2 linked regions of the Rheinheimera salexigens genome follow. The protein of the gene in region 1 interacts with the protein of each later gene in a pairwise test. Links are inferred from orthologs where the notes say so. Each region holds a gene or a part of one and is shown on either strand. Other genes may lie near its edges. The genes, in order: hflK and ftsH.

The links.
Region 2: the proteins of hflK (region 1) and ftsH interact in binary tests that used the Escherichia coli proteins (3 or more experiments, as listed by UniProt). The link is inferred for Rheinheimera salexigens from one-to-one orthologs.

The regions. Positions count from the first base shown.
Region 1 is NZ_MKEK01000001.1:3,275,665-3,278,928, reverse strand. Bases 258-3,189 are described here. They hold hflK (FtsH protease activity modulator HflK), read left to right. Parts: upstream 258-1,106; coding sequence 1,107-2,273; downstream 2,274-3,189. Other genes in these bases: hflC (protease modulator HflC), read left to right, coding at 2,277-3,158; hflX (ribosome rescue GTPase HflX), read left to right, coding at 258-1,066. Also shown: more of hflX, read left to right, coding at 1-257; BI198_RS15125 (aminotransferase class V-fold PLP-dependent enzyme), read left to right, coding at 3,222-3,264.
Region 2 is NZ_MKEK01000001.1:3,173,875-3,177,166, forward strand. What follows is about bases 80-3,039. They hold ftsH (ATP-dependent zinc metalloprotease FtsH), read right to left. Parts: upstream 2,549-3,039; coding sequence 611-2,548; downstream 80-610. Other genes in these bases: folP (dihydropteroate synthase), read right to left, coding at 80-504; rlmE (23S rRNA (uridine(2552)-2'-O)-methyltransferase RlmE), read right to left, coding at 2,606-3,039. In the rest of the region: more of folP, read right to left, coding at 1-79; more of rlmE, read right to left, coding at 3,040-3,235. UniProt on the Escherichia coli protein: Acts as a processive, ATP-dependent zinc metallopeptidase for both cytoplasmic and membrane proteins. Plays a role in the quality control of integral membrane proteins.

The sequences.
Region 1 (3,264 bases):
TGTGGTGTTTAATCATGCCTTAACGCCTGCTCAAACCCGTAATCTAGAGCGCTTATGTCAAGCGCGAGTAATAGACCGTACTACCCTTATTTTAGATATTTTTGCGCAACGAGCCCGAACTTACGAAGGTAAGTTACAAGTCGAATTAGCACAGCTAGAGCACTTAGCATCACGACTAGTCCGGGGCTGGGATGGCTTAGATAGGCAAAAGGGCGGTATTGGTATGCGCGGACCTGGTGAAGCGCAGCTAGAAACCGATCGTCGTTTATTGCGAGTGCGGGTGAAAGCCTTGCAAGCAAAATTAGAAAAGCTAACAGTACAGCGGGAGCAAAGTCGTCGAGCAAGACAAAAAGCGGCGACACCGGTTATATCGTTAGTCGGTTACACCAACGCAGGTAAGTCGAGTTTATTTAATCGAATGACAGACTCTGAAGTGTATGCCGCTGATCAATTATTTGCGACGCTTGACCCTACGTTACGTCAATTAAACTTACCCATGGTGGGCGGCGTAGTGCTGGCTGATACGGTCGGTTTTATTCGGCATTTGCCGCATAATTTAGTCGCCGCATTTAAATCCACTTTGCAGGAAACCCGTGAAGCAGATTTACAATTACATATTGTTGATGCGGCAGATCCGCGAAAAACCGATAATATGCAACAAGTGGCTGCGGTATTAGAAGAAATTGGCGCCGATCAAATTGTCCAGCTAACCGTGTATAATAAAATTGATCTATTGGATCAAGCACCACGGATTGAATATAACGAATACAATTTGCCCATAGCAGTGTATGTTTCAGCTAATACTGGCCAAGGCATTGATCTGCTAATCAAAGCTATAACGCAGCTATTGTCGCAAACCCATTTATATCTTAAATTATCATTGCCACCAGAGCAGTCTGCATGGCGCGCACGCTGTTATGAACAGCATTGTGTACAAGAAGAATATTTTGATGATGAGGGTAATTGCCATTTAAGACTAAGCATTGCTGACCCAGTTTGGCAGCGCTGGTTAAAGCAAAGCCAAGGGCAATTACAAAACTATGTCGTCAGCTCTACAGATATTTGATAGAGTAACCCTTAACTAGTAACTTTTAACGGAGTACAGCATGGCTTGGAATGAGCCGGGTAACAATGGTAAAAATAACGATCCTTGGAAACAAGGTGGTCGTGACCAGGGCCCACCAGATTTAGATGAAGTGTTTCGCAACTTTGGTAAAAAGTTTGGCGGAATATTTGGCGGCGGAAAATCGTCAAATAATAATGGCTCAGGCGGTGCTTTTGCGGCCTTAATATTAATCGTGATTGTCGCTGCTATTGTCTGGGCACTTAGTGGTTTTTATACCGTTAAGGAATCAGAGCGCGGTATCGTATTGCGCTTTGGCCAATACCATAGTGAAGTGGATCCGGGTATTCATTGGAACCCCACTTTTATTGATCAGATAATTCCAGTTGATATCACTAGCGTACGTTCATTACGTACTGATGGTTTTATGCTGACTCAAGATCAAAACTTAGTACGGGTGACGTTTGAAGTTCAGTATCGGGTATTTAACCCACGCCAGTATAAGTTCTCGGTAGTGGATGCCGATAGCAGTTTACATGAAGCGACAGATGCTGCCTTACGTTATGTTATTGGTCATTCTATTATGGATGACGTATTAACACGGGGCCGTGAAGTCGTTAGGCAAAACACCCGCGAAGAGCTAGAGTCGGTTATAGAACCTTATAAACTAGGTTTAGCCTTAGTTGATGTGAACTTCCGTGACGCCAGACCACCAGAAGAAGTGCGAGACGCTTTTGATGATGCGATTAAGGCTCAAGAAGACCAAGAACGTTTTATCAAAGAAGCTGAAGCCTATGCACTTGAAATAGAGCCTCGTGCTCGTGGTCAAGTAAACCGGATCATGCAAGAAGCAGATGCCTATAAACAGCAAATTGTGTTAAAGGCTCAAGGTGAAGTCGCGCGGTTTGAAAAACTATTACCAGAATACGTGGCAGCACCAAAAGTGACACGAGATCGGATGTATATCGAAACGATGGAATACGTGTATAGCAACACTTCTAAGGTAATGGTTGATGTTAAGAACGGCAATAACATTATGTATTTGCCACTTGATAAAATGATCAACTCATCATCTTCTGCGACACGTGATAGTAATTCATCGGGCGGCATGCCGTTAGTTCCACCACGTAGTAGCTCTGATAATCAAGCAGCACAAGATCGTAAAGAGCCATTACGCAGCTCATCAACACGCAGTAGTGGTCGGGGGTAAATGATGAGAAACTTATTAATAGCCATAATAGCGGTTGCAGTATTTATATTGATTTCGGCACTGTTTGTTATACCTGAAGGTGAACGCGGTATTGTTATCCAATTTGGTAAAATCCAGCGTGATGATGCACAACAAGTGGTTGTGTATGAGCCAGGTTTACACTTAAAAATACCATTTATTGAAACGGTGCGTAAACTTGATGCAAGGATCCAAACCCTAGATGACGCAGCTGACCGCTTCGTTACAGCTGAGAAGAAAGACTTATTAGTCGATAGTTATGTCAAATGGCGGATTAAAGACTTTGGAGCTTACTTCCTTTCAACTGGCGGTAACAAAGCTCAAGCTGAAGTATTGTTAAAGCAATATATCAATAACGGTTTACGGACTGAATTTGGTGCGCGTACCATTCAAGAAATTGTTTCTGGTGAGCGTACGCAATTAATGGAACGGGCATTGCAGCAAGCTGGTCAAGCAGCTAAAGAGCTAGGTATAGGCGTGGTTGATGTGCGAGTTAAGCAAATTAACTTACCGCAAGAAGTTAGTAGCTCTATCTTTGCGCGCATGGAAGCCGAGCGGCATGCTGTTGCCCGTGAACATCGTTCTAAAGGTCGTGAAAAAGCTGAAATAATTCGAGCTGACGTTGACGCTCGGGTGACGGTAATGGTCGCGGATGCTGAGCGTAACTCGCGTACTGTTCGCGGTGAAGGTGATGCTTTAGCGGCAAGAGTGTATGCTGATGCTTACAATAAGAATGCTGAGTTCTTTTCTTTTGTCCGTAGTATGGAAGCCTATCGTAATAGCTTTAACAGTAAAGACGATATCTTAGTTGTTCAGCCAGATAATGATTTCTTTAAATATATGAAATCAGATAAAGTGCAAAACTAACAACTAGCAATAGAATTAAAAGGCCCGCAAGGGCCTTTTTTATAGCAAAAAAAGGGTGGCAGCATGTATCAACACTTTTATCAGCGCTTTTTACAGGCGAATCAAG
Region 2 (3,292 bases), 100 kb from region 1 along the record:
TTGCTGCAAAAACTGTTTTACGTCTTGCACCACATCTTGATAACTTGGCTGATGTTGCATAGTACGCGGGGCGCCTTGCATATGCATCAGGCATACAGGCACTTGGCATGCAACAGCAACTTCCAAAGCACCAGGTTCTTGTAAGGCTCTAATGTCATTAATAATATCAGCCCCTGCCTGAACCGCTTCTGACATTACAACTGCTTTACTGCTATCAATTGAAATAACACAGTCAAAACGCTGCCGTATTGCCTTAATAACCGGTATCACTCGCGCTAATTCTTCAGTTAATGAAACATCAACCGCACCTGGGCGAGTGGACTCGCCACCAATATCAATAATGCTGGCACCATCAATTAACATTTGTTCTGTTTGGCGCAACGCCGCATCTAAGTTGGTGTAGTTGCCACCATCTGAAAATGAATCTGGGGTAAGATTTAAAATACCCATAACCACAGGTCGATCTAAATTGAGCTGTCGTTGTCTAGGTAACTGTAAAATCATATCGACTCCGATACGTTAACGGCAAAAAGCACACGCAAAAAATCACATAAAGTAATAGCAAAAAAGCCCCGGAACGCGGGGCTTAGTTTATTCTACGCTTGCAGGCTTAGTGCAAGTTACCTTCAGAAGGCTTATCGCTAGCTGAAACATTATCGCTACTGCTATCAGTGGTAGTGTCACTGCTAGTATCGTCGCTATCGTCATCAGTTGGCTTAGCTCTTGGCTCCCAGTTTTCTGGTTGACGTACTTCGCGTCTGGCCATTAGGTCATCAATTTGTTTAGCATCAATCGTTTCATACTTCATTAATGCATCTTTCATGGTATGTAACACATCCATGTTTTCTTCAATTAATGTTTTAGCACGTATATAGTTACGATCAATAAACTCACGAATTTCAGCGTCGATAGCTTTAACCGTTTCTTCTGACATATGTTTATTTTTAGATACAGAGCGGCCTAAAAACACTTCGCCTTCTTCTTCTGCATATAACAGTGGACCTAGCTTTTCTGAAAAGCCCCATTGCGTCACCATTTTACGGGCTAAATCAGTAGCGCGTTCAATATCGTTAGAGGCACCTGTGGTTACATACTCAAAACCATAGATCACTTCTTCAGCAATACGACCACCAAATAACGAACTAATCATGCTTTCTAAATGACGTTTACTATGTGATACCCGATCCCGCTCTGGTAAATACATAGTGACACCTAAAGCGCGACCACGTGGGATAATACTCACTTTATACACAGGGTCATGATCAGGTACTAAGCGGCCAACAATGGCGTGACCTGCTTCATGATAAGCCGTCATTTCTTTTTCTTTTTCAGTCATCACCATAGAGCGACGTTCTGAGCCCATCATGATTTTATCTTTGGCTTTCTCAAACTCATCCATTGATACCACGCGTTTATCGGTGCGGGCAGCAAATAAGGCGGCTTCGTTAACTAAGTTTGCTAAATCAGCACCTGAGAAACCAGGTGTACCACGGGCAATAACTGATGGCTCAACGCCTTCGCCTAATGGTACTTTACGCATATGAACTTTTAAAATTTGCTCACGGCCTTTAACATCCGGTAAGCCAACCACAACTTGACGGTCAAAGCGGCCTGGACGTAATAATGCTGGGTCTAATACATCAGGACGGTTAGTTGCAGCAATGATAATGATACCTTCATTACCATCAAAACCATCCATTTCTACTAGCATTTGGTTTAATGTTTGCTCACGCTCGTCGTGACCACCACCTAAACCGGCACCACGCTGGCGACCAACCGCATCAATCTCATCGATGAAGATAATACAAGGCGAGGCTTTTTTCGCTTGTTCAAACATATCTCGGACACGTGACGCACCGACACCAACGAACATTTCAACAAAGTCTGAACCAGAAATAGTGAAGAAAGGTACTTTTGCTTCACCCGCAATGGCTTTAGCTAATAAGGTTTTACCCGTACCTGGAGGACCGATTAACAAAATACCTTTCGGAATACGGCCACCTAATTTCTGGAACCGTGAAGGATCTTTTAAGTAATCGACTAATTCAGAGACTTCTTCTTTAGCTTCATCACAACCCGCAACATCGGCAAAAGTGGTTTTAATTTGGTCTTCGCCCATTAAGCGCGCTTTACTTTTACCAAACGACATTGCCCCTTTACCGCCGCCGCCTTGCATTTGACGCATAAAGAAAATCCAGACACCAATTAACAATAACATTGGGAACCAAGAAATAAAGATAGTGGCTAACCAGCTACTTTCTTCAGGTTTAGCACCAAGGGTACTGACATCATTTTTAATCAGATCATCTAACAGTTTATCGTCATAACCAGTAGGAATTACGGTTTCAAAACGTTCACCGCTGCGCTTTACACCGGTAATCACACCCGTGCGTTCAACTTTCACTTCACGGATCTGCCCCTGGTTTACCTCTTTGATAAACTGAGTGTAGTTGGTTTGCCGCTCGCTGTTTTCATTAGGCCCAAAGCTGTTGAATACTGACATTAATACGACAGCGATCACCAACCAGACAATTAGATTCTTTGCCATGTCACTCAAGGTTATAACCTCTTTATTACCAAAATTTATAAATTCCCGACTACTTTACTAAATTTTGAAGCCGGTCGCCACGATATATGTCTCACGTGATCGTGCACGCGAAGAATCTGGCTTACGTATTTTTACTGTAGTAAAGGCTGCGCGCACATCTTTAACAAATTGCTCGAAGCCATCACCTTGAAACACTTTGACCACAAAACTACCATTTTGCTTCAATACGTTGTTACACATATCGAGTGCTAATTCGATCAAGTACATGGATCGTGCCTGATCAGTAGTATCATTACCACTCATATTCGGCGCCATATCCGACAATACAACATCTACGTTCTTACCATCGATTCGGCTCAGTAAGGCATTTAACACTGCTTCTTCCCGAAAGTCACCTTGTAAAAAGTGCACACCATTAATAGGGTCCATCGGTAAAATATCACAGGCTATCACAGTGCCTTTCTCACCCACCACGCCCGTACTGTATTGCGACCAACTGCCGGGTGCTGATCCTAAATCAACTACCGTCATGCCGGGTTTAAACACTTTATCTTGCTGTTGGATCTGTTCTAATTTAAACGCTGCGCGTGAACGCAAACCTAACTTTTGCGCTTGTTGCACAAAAGGATCAGCAAAATGCTCTTGTAACCAGCGGCTAGAACTTGCTGAACGTTTTTTCTTCGTCATGCTATCACTCTTAATTAGTGTTATCGCTTAGATGGCGTTACAATAGCCAAAATTCAA